3 regions of the Rhodococcus sp. 05-340-2 genome follow, and region 1 is predicted to be linked to each of the others. Evidence: riboswitches for the same ligand, from Rfam matches in the RefSeq annotation. Region 1 holds a riboswitch; each other region holds the start of a gene.
What was found. A riboswitch is a leader RNA that binds a small molecule or an ion and turns the genes downstream of it on or off. The one in region 1 is predicted to bind S-adenosylmethionine.

Region 1 (7,290 bases):
GTCGAAGGGGATCGGCTCGTCTGGGAGGCGCTCGCCTGAAGATCGTTGCCGGACATGCACGTGCGGCAGGCAGAGCTGTGCCCTGACGCTTGCGTGGGTCGTCATGCGGGTTGTCGTGGTTCCTCGTCCCCGGTGTCGTCGTGCTGGTCGGGTGGGTACAGCACTTCTTCGGGGTGGTGTGCGTGGTTGATCAGCCCGCGCCTGCGTGGGTCCATCCCTGTCGGTGGGAGCCAGAGGGTGCGGCCCGGATAGCGATGTCCTGCTCCGGTTTTGGTGGTGGACCATTTGCCGGGTCCGTCGCCGACGAGTGCGTGGTGCATGTCGCAGCCGAAGGTGAGTCCGTCGATGTCGGTGGTGCCGCCGTCGATCCAGTCGGTGAGGTGGTGGGCTTGGCACCAGGTGGCGGGGCGGGTGCAGGAGGGGAAGCTGCAGCCGCGGTCTCGGGCGATCAGCACGATGCGTTGGTCGGCGGAGGCGATGCGTTTGGAGCGGCCGAGGTACAACGCTCTGCCGTTGTCGTCGAAGATCGTGAGGTAGTGGTGGGCGTGGGAGGCCATGCGGATCGCGTCGCGGATCGAGACGCGGGATCCGGTGCCGGTCATGGCGTATCCGCAGCCGGCTTCGAGATCTTTCAGGGTCATGGTGACGATGGCGGTGACAGGCAGGCCTCGGTGGGTGCCGAGGGTCCCGGAGGCAAGGGTGTGCCGCAGCGCCAGTTTCAGGGCGTCGTGGTGACGTTCACGTTGGGTGCGGAGATCCCGAGCAACTGCAGCCTCCCGCGCTGCTGTCTTGTCCGCGGTGTCGTCGCCGGTATCGGATCCGAAGTGCCCGACGGGTTCAGTAGCGCCTGCAGTGTCGTCGGGGTCGTCGGGGTCGTCGGGGTCGTTTGACTGTGTGCCGCAACCACAGTCGGTCCCGTCACCGCAGTCGTCGTCATCGCAGCCGTCGTCACTGTTGCAGTCCGTTCCATCCCACAGGCCTGCATCATTGGACCCGGCATCGCTGGGCGTCGACTCGGGTTGCGGCGCAGTGGCGCTGCCGTCGCCGCCGTTGTCCTCGCCATCGTTGTCGTCGCCATCGGTTTCGTCGTCACGTTCATCGTCGTGGACGACCGATGTCGGGTCGGCGGGGTTGTTCACTCCGGGTTTCGCGGCTTTGGAGAACAGGGCTTCGAGGTAGGCGCGTAGTTCGGGGTCGACGCAGAATTTTCCTTCCGACATCCCGTCGGCACCTTGCTCGCCGAGGTAGAAGAACGCATCCCGTCGCTTCCGCGGCCTCGGCTTCCCGTCCTCGTCTTCGTCGTCGTCGTGGTCGCCGTCGGGGTTGAGGATCGAATCCAGGTTTGCCACCAACGGTGCGAAGTCGTCGGGCCGTCTGGTCGAGGCGAAACCCACCAATTGCTCTTCGGCTCGCTCCCGCGTCTGCGGGTCGACACTCGAGGGCAGATGGCGGAAGAACTCCCGGATCATCTGCACATGCTTGGCGTCGAGCAACCCCGCCCGCAAGGCAGCAGCGGTGTGCGGCAGCAACGGCGGCAGAACTTCGCCCGAGAAGGAAGTGCGGTCACCCAATTCCGCAGCCAGACGCACCCGAGCACCCGCGGCGTGTGGGGTGATCCGCAGCATCCACGCCACCGACGACGGCACCGAACCCGCATACACATCGAGACCGTGTTGAGCGATGAGTTCGTTGAGCCAGTTATACGAGTACGCCGTCAGCGACCGGGTCAGAGTTTCCATCCGTTCGATCACCGCACGCCGGTCGGCGTTCGTCCACGACACCGACGCCTGCCCCGCCAACTCCGCCACCGCGGACTCGACCCGATACACCAACAACGACAACTCCGGATCGGACACCTCAGGGGCAGGCGGCACCGTCTCGATGCCGTCCACCCCTGATCCGCCGTCCCCCGAAAGCATGAACAGAATCTATCGCGACCCACCGACAAGTTCTCGAACACACGTTCCCATCTGTGATCGGAGGTCGAAAAGCTTGGTCGTGGTCGGAGCGGTCAACTGTGTGGCGGATTACACATTGCTCATAAGTGTGACGTTGTCGATTTTACGTAACGATGAGTCGCGTAGATGCTGGTGGGGGCGTTCAATATCCCCCAAGGCGGACGGAACGACCGCAGCAGCGTTGCTTGCGTCGGTGACGAAAGCCACTGCTTGGCTGTATCTCCGAACTCGAGTGTCGAGCCGGTGTCCAATGTTGTGTTGACCCAGTGGGGATGATCGACATGAACGACGCATTTCGCTTCGCCGTTTCGTGCAAATCGCCGAAGGAACTGATCACTCGGCTTCAGTTCGGTACCACGGACCTGTGGCCAGAGGATGCGTCCCTCGCGGCCCGTTGGGGTTACATGGCCGACCTGATCGATTCCGATCGGGGCATGCTCGTCGAACTCGATTGTGCACTGTCGGCACCGGTTGTGGACGCACTCGTTGCGACGGCGGAACTGTGCAGACAATCGGCCTCCGAGACTGTGCCCCAATCGGATTGGAGATTCCTCCGTCGCGCCTTGGAATGGCTGAAGATCAGCAGTTCGGACGTCGACCGTGCGTTGCTCGCGGTGGGCGACGAAGTTGCCCTCGTCGGTCTCGATGGTGAGGAAGAGGACCTTTCTGTCGCGACGTGGCTGTGTATCGAAGTACTCGATCGATTCGCCGCCGAGGACACGATCGGTTATTGGGTGCACCGCATGGATGTCCACGGGTCGAAAGCTGCTCGAAAGCATGCGGATTCGGGCCGCTGTGACATCGAAAGTTCTGAACTGCCGATGGCCGTCTGAGTCAGATACGGCTCACGCTGTTCGCCGGGAACCGGTGGTAGACAGCATGCGAAATTGCGTCTCGATGTCGATCGATGAACAGTTGATCGCGTGAATACAGGGCAGCATGCTCGTGGTTCGGACCGGCCTCGACCGCGAGTTCCATTGCCCTGAGCCTCGCGATGATGATGTCAGGGAGTTCGGTGGCCCGAGGGTCGGGATAGATCCCGAAGATTCGGCGCAGCCTGTCCCATCGATCGACGTCCGGGGACCATCCTCCGTCGGAGAAGTTGTCGGCACTGCAGAGTGGTGCGAATCGATAGGCGAAATAGGCCAGGTCGTCGATGCGTCGCCCCGGGCCGGCCTCGTCGAAATCGATCAATGCGACGGCTGCCGAACCCTCGAAGACGAAGTTGTACGGAGCTGCATCCCAGTGGCAGATCACCTCGGGTTCGACGTCGTCGGGTAGGTGTCGGGCATGGCCGTCCGGCAACCGCAGACCGATGGTGAGGTCGTGCAATCGGCGGAGGATCCGGGTAGCGCTCTCCAGAGCTTCGACGCTGCGAACGGCGGCGGGCATCGGATAGTTGCCGGCAATCCCATGTCGATACGTCAGTATTTCTCGGCCCTGATCGTCTGTTCCCAAGAATCGCGGAGCGCAGGGAAAACCTTTGCGCTCGAGATGTTTCAGGAGTACATGCACGGCGGCGGAGTGGTCTCCCGTTGCGCGACGCGCAGTCTCGCCTACCCGATGCACGACGGTTCGGTTGCCTCCCTCCAGCGGCGCCCCGGTCTCGTCGTTCATCGGTTCACGGTCTCATATCGGTGCGGGATTGCACTCTCGAATTCCGCGACGATCCCTACCCCGGTTGGCAAGTGCGCCGACCCTCTCGTAGTATCGGAATCCGTAGGACCATCCAGAGCGACCGAGAGACCTGGCTCTATGACGTCGCAGCAACCCCCCGCTTGTCGGGTGAGGGTGCTACCGCCGGGACCGATGGAGGAATGCACGTGAACACCCGAGTCGCCTCAGGTTTCGTCGACGGATGCCGTCGGATTCATGTCGATCTGTGCCGTCTGAACGGTTCGACCTGTCTTAGCTGACATTTCGGCACCGTACTTTTCGACACCACACCTCATCATCTGCACGAACTCCTTCCTGGGCACACATGGCTCGGACGCGGGAGTTCGCGTGCGATCGACCAGATACCGGAGACACCCACGTGTCCACTCGCCCTGTACTTTTGGTGGCCGGAGTAATCGCCGCCACCGCCACACTGCTCGCCGGGTGCGCAGGTAGCGCCCCCATCTCGGCCGCCGACGCCGGACCCCCGCAGTCCGGAGGGACGCTGCGCTACGGCCTGTCCGGGGCTCCCACCTGCTCCGACCCGGCACAATCCGGCACCAATCAGACGATCTACGTCACCCGTCAAGTGGTCGACTCGCTCACCGATCAGAACCCGGAAACCGGGGCGATCGAGCCGTGGTTGGCCGAAAGCTGGGAAGTCGGTGCCGACGCGAGGTCGTTCACTTTCCAGCTGAAAGACGGCGTGACGTTCAGTGACGGCACCCCGCTCGATGCCGCTGCCGTCAAGGCGAATTTCGACGCCATCACCGGCACTCTCGGTGCCGCCAAGGCACCGCTGGCCGCCAGTTACCTGACCGGGTACGACGGTGCCACGGTGGTCGATCCGCTCACCGTCCGCATCGACTTCTCGGCACCCAATGCGCAGTTCCTGCAGGCGAGTTCGACGCCTCAGCTCGGTATCCAGGCCGTTGCGACCTCGGCGCAGTCGGCCGAGTCGCGGTGCTTGGGTACCAACATCGGATCGGGACCGTTCACCTACGCGGACTATCAACAGGACCGCTCCGTCACCTTGGCCAGGCGAACCGGATACAACTGGGGCTCTGCGGTATTCGGTCACCAGGGCGAGGCGTACCTGGACCGCATCGAGTTCACCATCGTGCCCGAATCGGGTGTACGCACCGGCAGTCTTTCCTCCGACCAGCTCGACGCGGTGAGCGACGCGCTACCGCAGGATGCGCCACAGATCGAGTCGACCGGTGGCCGGATCCTGACGGCATCCAACCCGGGCGTTCCGTTCGGCATTCAGCCCAACGTCACTCGTGGTGCGCTACAGGACCCGGCCGTCCGGAACGCCCTCGTACCGGCGATCAACCGTCAGGAACTCGTCGACACGGTGCTGGGACCGGACTTTCGCACGGCGACAAGCACGTTGGCCAGCGCCACGCCGGGGTACGTCGAACTCGCCGATGTCACCTACGATCCCGAGAAGTCGAAGTCGCTGCTCGACGCGGCCGGCTGGGTTCCCGGTGCCGATGGGGTCCGTGAAAAGGACGGGCAGAAGCTGAGTTTCAAAGTCATGTACTCGGCCGTGTTCGCCGGTAACCAGGCGATTCTGGAGCTGACCCAGCAGCAGTTGCGCGCCGTCGGCGTCGACCTACAGCTCGAACTGGTGCCCAATTCGGAGGCGACGGCACGGCAAGGCACCAGGGACTACGACGCGACGTACTACAACAGCACCCGCGCCGACGGTGACATTCTGCGCACCTCATTTGCCGTGGACGGTCGGAACTTGAACGCGCGCGGCCCGATTCCGGATCTGGATGCATCGTTGACGGAGCAGCTCTCGACCACCGACGTCGAGGCGCGCAACGAGATCCTCGCAACCGCCCAGCAGCAGGTGTTGGACAACGGATTGTGGATTCCCACGATCGAACTCTCGCAGGCCGTCGGCGCGGCGTCGACAGTGCAGGATCTGAAGTTCGAGGCCTCCGCTCGCCTGCAGTTCTTCGACACCTGGCTGAGCGGGCAGTAGAGCGATGACCCGCTACATCGGACAGCGAGTACTGCAGGCATTGGCAGTGCTGTGGGCTGCATTCACCATCTCGTTCATCGTGCTCTTCCTCCTTCCCGCGGACCCGGTCAGTCTCGCAGTGGACTCGGCAGGCTCGGGTACCCCGGCCGACGCTGCGGCCATCGCTGAACTGCAGGCCCGCTACGGTCTCGATCAGCCGGTGTTGGTGCAGTATTGGCACTCGCTGGTCGGGGCCGTGCAGGGCGACTTCGGATTGTCCATCGCCACCGGCCAGCCGGTGACGACGGCCATTCTCGACGCGGTGCCCAGCACACTCGGTTTGGCGGGGACTGCTCTGGTGCTGGCCGTCGTGTTCGGATCCGCGGTTGCCTACGCCGCCACGTACACCCAGATCGTATGGCTGAAGAACCTGCTGCTCGCGCTCCCACCACTCGGGGTGGCGGTGCCGACGTTCTGGGTAGGACTACTGCTGCTACAACTGTTCTCGTTCCGACTACGCTGGTTCCCGGCGTTCGGTGACGCAGGCGCAGCGTCGTTGGTGCTGCCTGCGGTGACACTGGCATTGCCGACCGGTGCTGTCATCGCTCAGGTCCTGGCTACCAGCATGGCCACCACGTGGAAGCAAGCGTTCGTGGATGTGGCTCGCGCCAAGGGGGTCTCACGCCTTCGGGTGCAGACGCGACACGTCCTGCGACTGTCCTCGATCCCCGCCTTCACGATTGCCGGAGTCTTGGTGGGCACACTGCTGGCCGGATCGGTGGTGGTCGAGACGGTGTTCTCGCGCGCTGGAGTCGGAAGGCTGACCCAGACATCGGTGCTGGCCCAGGATATTCCGGTTGTGCAGGGCATCGTCGTTCTGACCTCGCTGGTCTTCGTCCTGGTCAATCTCGCAGTCGACCTGCTCTATCCGCTGATCGATCCGCGCATCGTGCGCGAATACCGGCCCGTGCAGGCCAGTGCAGAACCGGAGAAAGCTCATGTCTGACATCCTGATTCGCGAGACCGCCGTCCATTCGGCAGTTCCCCCGGTAGTCGAAGAAGCACCGGCATCCAGGCGGCGCCGGGGTCCCCGAGACGTGCTGAAACACATCTGGCTCGGTGCCTCCGTGGTCGTGCTGTTGCTGGCTCTCGGGTTCGCGCTGTTCCCGTCCGTCTTCGCCAGCGGCGACCCGCTGGTCGGTACACCGGCGGACAAGCTCCAGGCACCCAGCGCGTCGCACTGGTTCGGCACCGACAACATCGGCCGCGATGTCTTCACCCGAGTGGTCCACGGTTCCGGACTGTCTCTGACGGCGACGCTGTTGGCAGTCGGCATCGCCCTGGTGGTCGGCTCGATCATCGGTCTGGTCTCGGGGGCCGTCGGCGGAGTAGTCGACGCGGTGCTGATGCGCATCGTCGATGTGCTGCTGTCGATTCCGACGCTGTTGCTCTCGCTGGCGCTGGTGACCGCTCTGGGCTTCGGCACCGTCAACGTCGCTATCGCCGTCGGTGTCACATTGATCGCGAATTTCGCCAGAGTGATGCGCTCGGAGGTGCTGCGGGTGCGCAGATCGCTGTACGTCGAAGCGGCTTACGCCTCGGGTGTGCGGTGGTTCGATGTCTTCCGCAGACACATCCTGAGAAACTCGTACGGCCCTGTGATCGCGCTCGCTGCAGTCGAATTCGGTATGGCAGTGCTTG
Region 2 (7,290 bases), on a different contig from region 1:
AGCCACCCGAATCGGCATCAAGCCGTACCCCAGTTGCCAGCTGATGCACGTCACGCTCGACGCAGTGTCGAAGGCGCTCGGGGACAATGCGGTTCAAGCGCGCGACGTGGCCGACATCGAGGTGTTCGTTCACCCAGATTCGAGTCCGTTCGTCTGTGGTCCGAACACCGGGGTCGCGTCACCGCGCAGCACTTACGACGGCAAGTTCGATCTGCCCTGGAGCGTGGCCGCTCTGCTGCACGACGGCGCGATCACCGTCTCGACCTACACCGACGAATCCATCGCACGTCAGGACGTCCTCGTCACCGCCCGCAAGGTACGGGTGACGAACCTGCCGTCCGAGGTTCCCGCGGCGGCCGCGTCGGGCAGGGCGGTTCTCACCCTCACCGACGGACGAGTGCTCGACGCCTCCGTCGGCGGCAGCCAAGGCTCGGCCGGGTTCCCGTTGAGCGACGACCGTCTGCTGGAGAAGTTTCTCGCCAACTGCGGCAACGACTCTCGTGCAGGGGAACTCGCCGACCGCATCCTCGGACTGGTCGACGAAATCGACCTGACCGCCATTCTCGATCTGGCCGCAGCCATCGCGCCGGCACCTTGACACTTCGATCGACGACACCCCAATCGACAGGACATCATCATGGACTTCACGTACGACGAACAGCAGATGGCATTCCGGAAAGCATTGCGCACCTTCGTCGACAAGGAAATCATCCCGGTAGCCAACGAGTGGGAGAAGACGGGCCGATACCCCACCGAGATCGTCGAACACATGAAGGCCATGGGCCTGTTCGGGATCACGACGCCGGAGGAGTACGGCGGACTCGACCTCGACAAGGTCTCGTTCACCCTGGTGTACGAGGAGCTCGCCCGCGGATGGATGGGCGTCGCCGGAATTCTCGGCAGCCACAATCTTTCGTGCTGGATGATCGGCAAGCACGGCACCGAGGAGCAGAAGAAGACACTGCTCCCCAAGCTCGCGTCCGGTGAATGGCGTACGGGAGTCGGTCTGACCGAGCCCGGTGCCGGCACCGACCTGCAGGGCATCAAGACCACCGCCAAGCGCGACGGCGACCACTACGTCGTCAACGGGGCGAAGACGTGGATCACCAACGCTCGGCATGCGAATGTGCTTCCAGTACTGGTCAAGACCGACAGCACGACGACGCCGGCACACAAGGGCATGTCGCTGCTGTTGATCGACACCGCGACCGACGGTTTCGAGGTGCAGCGCGACATGGGCAAGCTCGGCTACAAGGGCACCGAATCGTGTGAGATCACCTTCACCGATGTGCGCGTTCCCGTCGATGCGCTGCTCGGTGGAGTCGAAGGACGTGGTCTGCAGCAGGCACTGTCCGGTCTCGAGATCGGCCGCCTGAACATTGCCGGCCGCAGTGTCGGCATCGCGCAGGCTGCCTACGACGCTGCGCTCGAATACGCGAAGCAGCGCACCGCATTCGGTCAGCCCATCGCCGAGTTCCAGGCCATCCAGCTCAAAATCGCAGACATCGCGACCCAGCTGCAGGCTGCGCGGCTGATGACGTACTGGGCTGCATCTCAGGCGGATTCGGGCAAGCGCGTGGACATGGAGGCCGGCATGGCGAAGTACTTCGCCTCCGAAGCCGCCATCACCGCCAGCCTCGAAGCCATGCGTATCCACGGTGGCTACGGCTACTCCACCGAATTCGTCGTCGAGCGCCTCTACCGCGACGCCCCGCTCATGGCCATCGGTGAGGGCACCAACGACATCATGCGGACTGTCATCGCCAAGTCTCTCGTCGCGGGCACGGGCGTCATCGGATGAGGACGGCTCTGACCTACCTCTACGTTCCCGGGGACGTCCCGGGGCGCTTCGACAAAGCACTCGCGTCGGGTACCGACGCGGTGGTGTTGGATCTCGAGGACGCCGTCACTGCGGCGAACAAGGATCACGCCCGCGCGACGGTAGCCGAGTGGGTCGCGTCCTGCGATCCGGGTGACGTGCAGATCTGGGTGCGGGTGAACCCAGGGCCGTTGCAGGAGGACGATGTTCGCGCGGTGTTGCACCCGAACCTGACCGGCATCTGGCTGCCCAAGGTGTCGTCGGCTCGCGAGGTGGAGCAGGCCGATGCTCTACTGAGTGGCACCGGCGCGGTGGTCTCGCCCCTGATCGAGACGGCCGCCGGAGTGTTTGCCGCTCTCGAGATTGCCCGTGCCCCTCGGGTCAAGTTTTTGCAGATCGGGGAGGTGGACCTGGCCGCCGATCTGGGCGTCGACGGCTCGGCGGAGTCATTGTCGTTCGTGCGTGCTCAGGTGGTCGCAGCCAGCGTGGCGGCGGGTATCGATCCACCGCCTGCGGCGGTGTCGCGAAACTTCCGCGACGCCGAGGCCTTCGAGGCCGATACTCGAACGCTGGCCGGTCTCGGTTTTGTCGGTCGTGCGTGTATCCATCCCGCTCAACTCGGTCCTGTGCGAACGGTATTCGTGCCATCTGAGTTGGAAGTGCGCGAAGCCGAGGAACTGTTGGCAGATCTGGAGCGTGCCGAGTCGGGTGTGGCCGTGGACAGCAAGGGATTCCTGATCGACGAGGCGGTAGCCCGAACCGCTCGCCGAGTTGTGGAGCGGGGTGCTGCGCGGGAGCCGATCAGTACCTGACATCAGCCGAAGGCAATGCGAAGTCCGACGCTCGCTGTGGCCCCACCGGCGCTGAGGATGAAGTTGTGCCGTCCTTCGTCGCGGAACACCATCTGCATCGGCAGGAACCAGAATCGATTCTCGCCGGTGAAGCCGGCACCGGGGATCTGCAGGCCACGCTGATTGACGATGTGTTCGCCGTTCGCGTCGAGCACTTCGAGAGTCGCGGGAAAGTCCTTACCGATGTCATCGGGGCCCGTCTGCAACAGTGCGACCAACCGGCATTCGAGCATGCGGGTCTCGCGAGGGACCGTGCAGGAATCCCAGACGCCGCCGAGGATGTCGAGCATGTCGTTGGAGGCTCGCGCATACTCGGCGAAGAACAATCCGGTGATGATCATCGGTTGAGGTCATGCGTTCCGTAGTAGCGAAGTGACTTCATGGCGTCCAGGACGGTCGGTCGCAAGGGTGCCGGCACCTCGTATGTCCCGTCGCAGACCAGCCACCCGTCGGCGATGAATTGGTCCAGTAGGCCGCGGAGTATCAATGCAATGATGTGTTCGTACAGATCTCCGGAGTGGGCCGAACCGACATCCGGGAGCCGCTTCCGTGGAGTGCTCGTCATCGCGGCGAGAACTATCTGTCCGGCGACGACATCGGGGACTTGCGACTGGCGGCGCGGGTCCTCGCTGAGGAAGTACCGGCGGATGACGTGCGAGAGAGCCGTCCGGTGGGCGGCCAGCGAGCCGGGAAGTGAGTGGGCGAACTCGTCGGCCCAGGGGCCGCGTATCGCCGTGGTGGATGTCAACTCGATCAATCCGGCCGCCGTCGCCGCATCCCACAATGTCATCAAGTCGCGGATGTCGCGCATGGATCGTGAATTCCGCGCTCGCGCGTCCAGATCCACCCCGACGGCCTTCGCCAGCTCGCTGACCGACCCGGGTCGTGGAACACCCGTGCCGGTGATAGGTCGCGACGTACCGAGCCAGTCGAGGAGCGAACGAAGCTGCGCTATCGGCTTCGATGCGGTCAGCGCTGCGAACTCGTCCACGGCGGTCGGTGGTGTGAGCTCGATATCGTGGGGCGTCAGTTGTTCGACCGGGGACTCGACTGCCGGCTCGATGTCGTCGACAAATTCCGTGTTGGTGGTGCGGGATCCCCGGCGCCCGAACAGTGGAATCACGCGAGCGAGGTTGCTGTCTGTTCGGTCGGAGGGCACGAACACAGCATAGGAAAGATGTGGGCCCGACGACGGAACGAGCCGAACCGCAGGTGGTCTTCTGGACACGTTCATGCTGGCCGCGACGGACGGCAACGATGGATACGACGAGCGCGATACCGCAGCCCTCGACGTCCTCCGGGAGCTCGGCCCGAGGCCTGCACCGGAGCGGTCATGACAATCCAGTGCGCGACCTCGGTGCACGGGGTGCGTGCAGTGGCTGCCGCTTTCGGCCGATGGTGCGTGTCGTACCTCTCGGCTATGGTCGGGAGAGGTTCATGAGTGGCAGTTGTCGGTACCTGGCCGGCTGTCCGGCAACCCCGTCTCCATCGACAGGGTGCCCCAGGGGAAGAACCGGCGCGTCCCGCAATCGCAGGCGCGCAAGTCGATGGAGGGTTGCACCTCCAGAATGAGGTGAACAATGCCCGGTAGTGACGAACTCGAAGCAGCACAGGCGAAGTGGGAACCCATTCCGCACGATCGGAGTCGTACCTGGTGCCAGACGCTCCTGAGTTACCCGCCGATCTGGTACGGCGTGTTTCCGATGCTCGAGACTCGGAGGTTGGTACTCGAAGGCGGGTACGCAAATGCCGAAGCGTGGATCGACCTCGCGAAACGTGCTGAAGCAGTGGGCTTCACGCCTCGGACGTGGCTGATCTTTCGGCAGAGTCTCGAACCCGCGTACCTGAAGGATCGATTCCCGTCCCATCCCGAGAACATGCCCAAGCGGCGCGGGAACGGTGGTGTCGAGACGGTGGTGGTCGACCCCGAGGACTTTTCCGAGTGGCCATGGCTGTTCGAGGCGGGGTATCGCGCGGGAGAGGCGACCTTGCAGGCGCTCTCTCGCTGAAGCCATCCACCAGGCCCTCGACGGGGTCGGCTTGTCAGTGGAACCGCGGAGATCGCTGTTGCGTCTGATAGTGGATTCGCTTCTACATCGACAACCCGGAGGTCCGAGTCCCACTTGGAACCGACGCAGCAGCAAAGAGTCTGACGAGCTTCGGTGTACAGCGCGCGTGACCGAACTGTCCGAGATCATACACGAGTTCCGGTACGCCGGATCCGGAAATCGTTGCGTACGAGATGATCGGAACCCTTATGCCGAGAACCGATCGGGATCCATGGCTGAGCTCTACGGCCCCGCGGGGTTGCTGTCCGCCTGGCCGGTCAGCCGCCGTCATTGTGGCGTTGTCAACGCTAATCCAGTTGCGGCACAGGCGTTCCGGATCGAGTCCGCAAAGTAAGATCACAGCCCAGCGCATTCGCGATGGCGATCGCACCATCGAGTTGGATCGAGTCTTTGCCGCCTTCGAGAGCTTGGACCGTCGATCGACCCACGCCGGCAAGCAATGCCAACTCAGCCTGAGTGAGGCGTAGCTGAAGCCGACGTGCGACGAAGGCGGCGGCCACCTCACTCGGATATCTCCGACTCCGTCGTCGCGGATCGGCCTTATTCGCTCCTTATGCTTGCAACTACATGCATAGGCGAGAGTACGCCCCTCTGTTGTAGGACTGAGCCCTGTTATGCCCGTGAACGAAGGCATAACGGCGTATCCGAATGTCGAATCGCCCGTGTCGGTGGTCAGTTCATTGCAATACTGAATCGACATTGCCTGTACCGGGGACGGGTCCATGCAGTCTCGACCAGCTCGGAGTTGGCAACTCCACGAGAACCTTCATTGCAATCACCGCAGTGGCGCTGGTCTGCGTCGGCTGCTCGAGCAGCCCCAACGACACACCGAGCGAAGCTGTTCCTGTGACGAGCAGTTCGAGCGTTACGGTGTCGGCGTCGCCTACCTCGAACGTGGACAAGCCGGCGGCACCTGAGCCGCCGCCTGTTCCTTTGCCTCAACCAATCACCTACGAGTGCGGCGACTTTGATCTGTATCAGTCCGGCACCGCCCTGTATTCAGACGGCACGACAGGGTACGAAGCCGAATGCGATACGTACGTCGCGCCGGCACCGCCTGAATTGAGATATTGCGATTACGGCAACACCGCGGTCTTGACCGATGGGTCGTACGTGGTGAACGACCCGAGATGCGCGGCGACCGCGCCGCTACCCGATGCAGGGTATCCGTACTACGAATCCGAGGATCGAAACGGTGATGGCGTCGTGAATGGCTACGAGCGGTGCGGAGTGTTGTGCGGAGAAGCACCGACCAGCGGGGATATCCAAACCCAGTACGGCTGCGAGCAGGGCTATATCACTGGTCCACAGTGCGAATAGATCGACCCGTATTCGGCATTTGCCGTATTGCCATTGAGCCGTGCGGCATAGTGACCACCACTGTCCGTTGGCGTCGAAGGTGGAACCTCCGTGGGGAATGCAGTCAAGACCGGACGCGACGAGTGGGTCGTCGTCGATGTCGAGACCTCGGGTCTGAAGGCATCCCGTGATCGGGTGCTCAGCGTCGCCGCTATGACGGTCGACGAGGACGGACGCGTCGGACGCGAACTGTCGACACTGGTCAACCCGGGCTGCGATCCCGGCCCGGTGCACATCCACAAACTGACGCCCGAACGGCTTGCCGGTGCACCGACGTTCGACATGATCGCCCCGCAGCTCATGGATCTGCTCGACGGTCGAACTTTGGTCGCGCACAACGCAAGTTTCGACCACGGCTTCCTGAAGCTCGAATCGATGCGTGCGGGCATCGAGATGCCGACGAAGCAACGGTTGTGCACCGTGGCACTGTCGAGGCGACTGCAACTCGACACTCCTAACCACAAGCTAGCCACCCTGGCTGCGCACTGGAAAGTGCTGCAGTCCAATGCGCACGACGCATACGACGATGCCCGCGTGCTGGCGCAGGTGTTCACTCACAGTGCTCGATTGGCCAGGTCGCTCGAACTTCCCCTTCCCGTCGTCACGTGCACCGAGCGCCTGACGCTGTATCCGGACACCGTGCCTCGAACGCATTGCAGGTGGGAGAACCCCGGTCCTCTTGCTGGGGACGGCGGTCTGATTCAGGGCATGCGGGTCGTGATCAGCGGCGACACGCGCATTCCGCGGCTGCGTCTGGCCGCTCAGGTCACCGAAGCTGGCTTGGACGTGATGAACTCCGTCAGCCGATTCACCAGTGTGGTGGTGTGCTCGGATCCCACGACCGAAAGCAGAAAGGTCGAGCGAGCTCGGGCCCATGGACTTCGGATAATCTCAGAGTCCGAACTGCTCGACCTACTACGGGATGTGCAACCAGGAACGCCCAAAGGTACTCGGCCGCAGGTCCAGCCGAAGCCAAACGTGCAGCAGCCCGATCCAGTCGGCAAGCCCTGGCAGACAAGAAGGGTCTTGGTCATGGGTGGTTCGCATGCCGATTCTGTGCTGATGCGTTCCCGCCTGATCCAACTCGGTGCGACACCGGCTGTGAATCTCAGCGCTGGCGTGACCGACATCCTGATCCTGGACGGCGGCGATGGAGACCCCCGGATGCCGAAAGTGAAAGAACGGGATCTCA
Region 3 (7,290 bases), 150 kb from region 1:
CCGTCGGCGACGGTGGTGAACTTGGGGATCATCAGCACCGTCGACGCCTCGACGTCCTTGCCGATCTTCGCGCCGAGGAGCCGGAGCCAATGCGGCGTCAGCAGAGATGCGTAGAGCGGGAACAGGAAGGTGCGCGCGGAGTCCATCAGGCGTTCGGTGGCCCACACCTGCCAGCCGATGCGGCTGCGCACCGGGTGGTAGCCGCCGACGAGTCCGATGCTGAGCAGCCGCACCGCAACGACGGTGATCACCGCGAACACCGCCAACGACACCAACGTCGCGACGGGCAACATCACCAGACCACGTTCGAAGGCGTCGAGCACGGAGTCCGCGGTGTGAATCCACCAGCCCATCAGCACCAGGCTGACGCCGATCGAGAACAGTGCCATGCCGGACAGGAACAACGACGCGACGCCGTACGCGAACACCCACTTCGTCGCGCGCGGCGGAGTCTCCGCGGGCCACGGATGATCGGCCTTGCCGACCTTCTGGGCAGGCGAACCGGACCACATCTGACCGGCCTTCACCCGTCCGACGACGGCGGAGCCTGCCGTCACGACGGCGTTCTTGCCGACCTTGGTGCCGGGCAAGAGTGTCGAGCGGGCACCGACGGTGGCACCGGCACCGATCTCGACGCCGCCGATGTAGACGAGATCTCCGTCGATCCAATGCCCGGACAGATCCACCTCGGGCTCGATGGAACAGCCGTCGCCCAGCTCGAGCATGCCGGTGACCGGCGGCATCGTGTGCAGGTCGACGCCCTTGCCGATCTTGGCCCCCAGAGCGCGCGCGTAGTAGACCATCCACGGGGCGCCCGAGAGGTTCGACGCACCGCTGGCATCGGTCAATCGTGTTGCCGCCCAAAGTCTTATGTGCATGCTCCCGCCGCGTCGATACGCGCCGGGTTTCAGCCCGGCCAACAGGATGCGAGATCCGATCACCGAGATCGCCATCCGGCCGACCGGAGTGATGAACAGGACGAATGCCACGAGCACCCACCACCACGACAGCGTCGGAGCCCAGGGCACGTCGCCGAACCAGGACATGACGTTGAACAGCAGCCCGAGCCAGGTGACCCACTGCAATCCGGTGAGGGTGGTCAACGGAACCGTTGCCGCGATCTGCGCCCATTGCGCGGTGCGTGACGTCGGGGCGACCTCACGAGGAACGGCCTCGACGACAGGCTTCAGATCGTCGAGATACTGCGCCAGCGAACCCAGCCGCGGATGGTCGTAGAGCTGCGCGACGGTGATCTCGGGGAACCGCTCGCGCAACGCAGTCACCAACTGAGCGGCCGAGAGCGAACCGCCGCCGTTGGCGAAGAAATCGGCGTTCTCGTCGGAAACCTGGGCGCCGAGGATGTTGGTCCACAGCTCCGCCACCCACCCCGCCGTCCCGCCGAGCGAGGAGGCCCCCGCCATGCCGGGCAGGGGCCACGGCAGGGCATTGCGGTCGACCTTTCCCGAGGTGCGCGTGGGCATCTCGTCCACCAGCGCGAGCCGGGGGACCAGCGCTGCAGGCAACTGCTCGGCCAGCAATTCGCGAGCGGCTTCGAGGTCGAAATCGGGGTTGGTGCTGGCGAGGTATCCGACGAGCACCGAGTTGCCGGCGGCCGTCTTGCGGATGGCGGCCGCCGCACCGCCGACGCCCGGAAGTGCTTGCAGCGCATTGTCTATCTCACCGAGCTCGATGCGTCGACCGCCGAGCTTGACCTGATCGTCGGCGCGACCCTGGAACAGCAGACCTTCGAGCTCGAGCTTGACCAGATCGCCGCTGCGATACGCCCGGTCCCACCCGAGGGACGGCATGGGGGCGTACTTCTCGGCGTCCTTGGCCGGGTCGAGATACCGAGCGAGCCCGACACCGCCGATGACCAACTCGCCGATTTCGCCGACCTGCACCGGGGTGCCGGAGCCGTCGACCACAGCCAGGTCCCACCCGTCGAGGGGGAGCCCGATCCGGACCGGGCCCGTGCCGTCCATGATCGCCGCGCACGCGACGACCGTCGCCTCGGTGGGGCCGTACGTGTTCCAGACCTCACGGCCTTCGACGGCGAGCCGCTCGGCCAGCTCCGGCGGGCAGGCCTCGCCACCGAAGATGAGCAGCCGCACCGCTTCCAGCGCCACCGCGGGCCACAGCGACGCCAGCGTCGGCACCGTCGAGACGACACTGATGTCGCGGGAGACGAGCCACGGACCCAGATCGAAACCGGACCGAACCAACGACCTGGGCGCGGGAACCAGACACGCACCGTGCCGCCACGCGAGCCACATCTCCTCGCACGACGCGTCGAACGCCACCGACAGTCCGGCCAGCACTCGATCGCCCGGGCCGAGCGGGTCCTTCTGCAGAAACATGCGGGCCTCGGCGTCGACGAACGCCGCCGCATTGCGATGACTGACCGCAACGCCCTTGGGAGTGCCGGTCGAACCCGAGGTGAAGATGACCCACGCGTCGTCCTCCGGGGTGGGCAGTCCGGCGTTGCGTTCGGGGAGGTCGTGCTGAGGAACGTCCTGTTTGGGGGCAGTACCTGCGGCGATGCCGCCCGCAGTGACGATGGCCGTCACCTGTGCTTCGCCGAAGACCAACTCGGCGCGCTCCTCGGGATCGTCCGCATCCACCGGCACGTACGCGGCACCGACCGCAAGGATCGACAAGATCGCGACATAGAGGGAGAAGGAACCCGACGGCATGCGGATGCCGACGCGATCGCCGCGCCTGACGCCGGCATCGGCGAGCCACTTCGCGCCCTCGGCGATATCGTCCAACAACTCCGAATAGCTGACCGACACGGCACCGTCGTCGATGGCCGGGGCGTCGGGAAAACAATCGGCGGTGTCACGGAGAACGTCGATGAGCGTCCGGGCGGGAGGGGCGAGAGACGAGCGAAGAAACTCCGCCGGTGCAGGCGCGACATCCGCGCTCGAACCCGGCAGATCGTTCTCTTGATGCACAGACAACCGGGCGCCCTTCTCGTTTCTTCTCGACATGACTCTGTGGTGCTGGCGAGCAGCAGCGCCGTTGGTTATCTCACGTTCTGTTTGCCAGCAGGTGAACGAGCGCGCCTTCCCACCGCGGGAATCCTACTGCTGCCCACGGGCGAGTTCCGGCTTGACAAAACCGCAGCGAGTTTGCGAGTGTCTTCCCCACGGTCACGAGTACCAGCATCAAGCCCCGGCTCGCTGGTCGGCAACCCTCCTCCGCGGTGGGGTGCTCCGGGTGACGACCAGGCTGACGCCGGAAAACCGGCGCGGCAAGCGCGGACTCGTTCACGAACTCCTTCGGTTGCGGGTCCCTCGAACGTGAGGGCTTGATCTGTCATGACATCCGTACTCTCCCGCCCCTGTGCTCCTTTTGCCCCTGTTTCGGGCACGGATCTACAGGTACCCCTGGTGCAGGGCGGCACCTGCACCTACGCCAATTTCGATTACGCGGCCAGCGCACCGGCTCTGGCGGCGGTGACCGATCGGATCGCGGAACTGCTGCCGTTCTACTCGAGTGTGCATCGCGGTGCCGGCTACGCCTCACGGGTCTCCACGGCGGCCTACGAGAAGGCTCGGGTGACCGTCGCCGATTTTGTTGGTGCGCACAAGGATTCGGTGGTGGTGTTCACGCGGAACACCACCGACTCGCTGAACCTGCTGGCCGCATGCGTGCCGGGCGACACCGTAGTACTCGATATCGAGCACCACGCGAACCTGCTTCCGTGGCGTGACCGAAGAGTGGTGGTTGCTGCGTCGACCCTGGCCGAGACCATCGAGCGTCTCGACGCCGAACTCGCCGCGAAACCCGCTGCGCTGCTGGCGATCACGGGCGCATCGAACGTCACCGGTGAAGTTCTGCCGATCGCGGAACTCGCGGCACTGGCGCACCGGCACGGCGCGCGGATCGCGGTGGACGGTGCTCAGCTGGTTCCGCATCGTCGGGTCGACATCGGCGCTCTCGGCGTGGACTACCTCGCGTTCTCGGGACACAAGCTCTACGCCCCGTTCGGCGCGGGAGTGCTTGTGGGCGCACGTGATTGGTTGGACCTCGGTGAGCCACACCTGGCCGGCGGTGGCGCGGTACGCAGCGTGGGCCTCGACCGCACCGAGTGGGCTCCGGCACCGCAGCGGCACGAGGCGGGCACACCCAACGTGCTCGGCGTTGCCGCCTTGGCTGCGGCCTGCGAGGCCATTGCCGGATTCGACGATGCCGAGTTGCAGGCGCACGAGCGGGATCTGTCGTCCCGCTTGCGCGACGGGCTGGCCGCACTGGACGGTGTCGAGCAACTCGAGGTGTGGGCCGATGCACCCGACAGTGTCGGCATCGTCACCTTCACCGTCGCCGGACGCGACCCCGGTAAGGTCGCTGCATACCTCTCCGCCGAACACGGCATCGGTGTGCGCGACGGAAAGTTCTGCGCGCACCCACTGCTGAGCAGGCTGGGGCACGCGGCCGGAGCGGTTCGAGCCAGCATCGGACTCGGCAGCTCGTCCGCCGATGTGGACCGACTCGTCGACGCACTCGCCGCCCTGGTCGAGTCGGGACCGAACTGGCACTACGCGGAGGACGCCGGCTGGTGGAACCCCGTACCCGACCCGCGACCCTTCCCCGAGCTGGCCGACGGAGCCGCCGGGGTTGGATCCCCGTGCACCCCTGCAGACAGTTAGCATGGCGTCATGACCGTGAGTGTCGTGTGGACGGGCAACCGCCACTGGTGCAACAGATACGTGGATCTGTGCCGCACTGCGTCCGGTTCGTGTTCGAGTTCGGCTCCGCTCCGACCGAATACCACCGACTGAAGAATCAGGACCACCACTCATGTCGCACAACTTCACCCGCGTCGCCGTCGAATTCACTGCAGGTTGGACCGAACTGACCGCCGCTCCCGAGACGGACGTAGTCCGAATCCAGGCCTCGGACCTGCGGGAATCCCAGCAACACCGGGCCCGGGTACGGGCCGAGGCAGTCGACCGCGGCGAACCCGCCGACAGCACGGCAGTGTTTCTCGACCTCGAGATCCACATCGCGGTCGATGCCCGGACGGCCCGTCGGGAATTCGCCGCACTGGACGCACCGACCAGCCCGTCCTCGATCCGCTATGTCGGAACACCGGCGGGATTGGCCAGTCTGATCTCCGACGTCACCGCGGCCGATGTGGCCGACGGTGTGACGTTGACAGTGCTCGGCGATGTGGCTCGCCAGTCGGTTCTGATCAACAACGCAGTATTGCCGCTGCTGGAATCCCGCGGCACCCGACTCGACATCGACGTCGTCGACGCGGTCCTCGGCGCACCGATCGCCCCGACGCTCGCATCCTGATCAGACGGTCAGGTGACGTCGATCGCCAGACCTGCCGTGATGCGCACCAACTCGGTGAACGTGGACCGGAAGATCGTGTTGGTGTGACCGGCGGCCGCCCACACCTCGGCGTACCCGGCCAGATCCTGGTCGACGAACGTGTCCAGGTTGGTGGGGTGGCCGACCGGGGCGATCCCCCCGATCGGCTGCCCGGTGGCATGCTTGGCCGTGTCGAGAGGTGCGCGCGTCAACGTGCCGCCGAGACGCTCACCGGTGTGTTCGAGATGAACGTTGTGGGCACCGGAAACCAGTAGCAACACCGGCTCGTCGCCCAGCAGAAACACCATCGACTTCACGATCGCGCCCACCTCGACGCCCAGTGCCGCAGCAGCATCGGCGGCCGTGTGGGTGCCCTCCGGACTGTTCACCACCACCCCGTGATGACCACGTGAAATCAGAGTGTCGGCCACATGGGCTGCATTCGGATGAAGTAGCCGGGACATGAACCAACCCTATTGCCCCAGCCTTCTTTACGCAGATGTGTCGAGATCACCGAACAGTCTCAATCGCGCCATGCCGCCGTCGGGGAAGATGTCCATGCGCACCTCAGAGACCGGAGTGTCGTGGTCGAGCACGAAACGATGCCGGGTGTCCGGCTGCAGCGTCGTGCGCGGCAACAGTTCGATCCATTCGCCGTCGCCGAGGCGGCCCCGCAGCGATGCGGCACCCGGCGCGTTTCCGAGGAAGCAGGTGGTGTCGAGTTCGGCGAGAGAGATGTGCCCGGTACCGGCGAGCTGCACCTGAACCCAGTCGTTCGCGTCGTTGCGTCGACGCGAGGTCTCCCAGCCCTCACCCATCGACCGCGGGGGACCGGGGAAGAGCAGGTTGTTGGGTGAGCTGTAGAACATGTTGGAGCACGCCGAGACGTACGCGCCGTTCTCGAGGGCAGCCAGGTCGACCGGCCCGGCAGCAAGGAACTTGGGGTCGGGCTTGCCGCGGCCCAGCACCCGCAACCGCGCCACTCCGCCGTCGGGATAGATCGACAGTTTCACGTGCGTCCACCGCGCATCGGAGGCAACGGCGAACCTGTTCTCGCTGTCGCCGTTGACCGGGCTGCGCGGGACGATGGTGGTCCATTCGGTCTGGGCGTGCAGCTCCTCCGGTGACGGAAATCCGTCGACCTCGGCGGCCTCGATCGAAATCTCCGGCGGATAGTTTCCGGTGAACCATGCGGTGTCGACGACGACCGCCGAGACGACCCCGGGCGCTCCGAGACGCACGATCGCCTCGTCGTAGCCGGCCTCGCGTCGGCGTCGCGTCTCCCACCCGTCGTAGATCTGACCCTTGTGCCCGAACGTCGCCGTCGAATAGTCGGCTTTACCCGGCCTGACCAGATTCTCCTTCTCCGCGAACGTCTCGTCGTTCGCCCACACGACTGCGCCTCCGAGTGTGCGGACGGCGAGATCGGGCAGTGGCAACGGGAAGGTGGAGGTCATGGGATCACACTTTACTGGTCTCGCGTGAGCTCACCGGGTTGTGTGCAGACCGACGCCGCAGGGACGCCGCAACCATCAGCAGCGCGCCGATCACGACGTAGAGCGTCAGGCCCAGTGCAGGCTGCCCCAGTCCCGTGCCCGAGAAGTACACGATGCTGCGCACGCCCTCGGTGCCGATGCCCGGGGTGATCCACCGACCGATCGACGCGTAGAGCGACGGTAGGACATCGGCCCCGAAAGCGCCTCCTGCGCTCGGGTTTCCGAGGATCACGAAGAGGACGATCGCGGCGGGAACCGCGGCGACGCCGATCAGTGCGCGCAGGCCCATGGTGAACAATCCGGTGGCGAAGACCACCGCGGTACCCAGCAGGGTGAGCGGAAACCAGTGGCCGGCAAAGGTTTCCAGGACATGAGTGGTGAGGAAGGCTCCGAGCGCACCCGATGCGGCCGAGTACACCGCGAGAATGCCGACGTGGACGCCGGTTTCGCGGCGCGAGGTCGGTGCGCCGAT

Region 2: another riboswitch for S-adenosylmethionine. It lies ahead of CH271_RS22160 (mandelate racemase/muconate lactonizing protein); the one in region 1 lies ahead of CH271_RS02945 (ABC transporter substrate-binding protein).
Region 3: another riboswitch for S-adenosylmethionine. It lies ahead of CH271_RS02185 (aminotransferase class V-fold PLP-dependent enzyme); the one in region 1 lies ahead of CH271_RS02945 (ABC transporter substrate-binding protein).

Annotation. Positions count from the first base shown of each region.
Region 1 is NZ_NOYU01000006.1:306,312-313,601, forward strand. Features, by position in the region: gene CH271_RS02925 (SMI1/KNR4 family protein) at 1-39, shown strand, start outside; gene CH271_RS02930 (HNH endonuclease signature motif containing protein) at 102-1,919, opposite strand; gene CH271_RS02935 (hypothetical protein) at 2,240-2,791, shown strand; gene CH271_RS02940 (phosphotransferase) at 2,793-3,575, opposite strand; SAM riboswitch class I at 3,681-3,774, shown strand; gene CH271_RS02945 (ABC transporter substrate-binding protein) at 3,994-5,610, shown strand; gene CH271_RS02950 (ABC transporter permease) at 5,615-6,595, shown strand; gene CH271_RS02955 (ABC transporter permease) at 6,588-7,290, shown strand, end outside.
Region 2 is NZ_NOYU01000036.1:150,215-157,504, forward strand. Features, by position in the region: gene CH271_RS22135 (MmgE/PrpD family protein) at 1-598, shown strand, start outside; gene CH271_RS22140 (acyl-CoA dehydrogenase family protein) at 638-1,801, shown strand; gene CH271_RS22145 (HpcH/HpaI aldolase/citrate lyase family protein) at 1,798-2,631, shown strand; gene CH271_RS22150 (DUF6941 family protein) at 2,634-3,011, opposite strand; gene CH271_RS22155 (hypothetical protein) at 3,008-3,829, opposite strand; SAM riboswitch class IV at 4,104-4,222, shown strand; gene CH271_RS22160 (mandelate racemase/muconate lactonizing protein) at 4,251-4,679, shown strand; gene CH271_RS22165 (helix-turn-helix transcriptional regulator) at 5,027-5,239, opposite strand; gene CH271_RS22170 (hypothetical protein) at 5,523-6,059, shown strand; gene CH271_RS22175 (TerD family protein) at 6,150-7,290, shown strand, end outside.
Region 3 is NZ_NOYU01000006.1:160,813-168,102, forward strand. Features, by position in the region: gene CH271_RS02180 (Pls/PosA family non-ribosomal peptide synthetase) at 1-2,990, opposite strand, end outside; SAM riboswitch class IV at 3,151-3,266, shown strand; gene CH271_RS02185 (aminotransferase class V-fold PLP-dependent enzyme) at 3,321-4,652, shown strand; gene CH271_RS02190 (hypothetical protein) at 4,804-5,304, shown strand; gene CH271_RS02195 (YbaK/EbsC family protein) at 5,313-5,786, opposite strand; gene alc (allantoicase) at 5,814-6,779, opposite strand; gene CH271_RS02205 (hypothetical protein) at 6,784-7,290, opposite strand, start outside.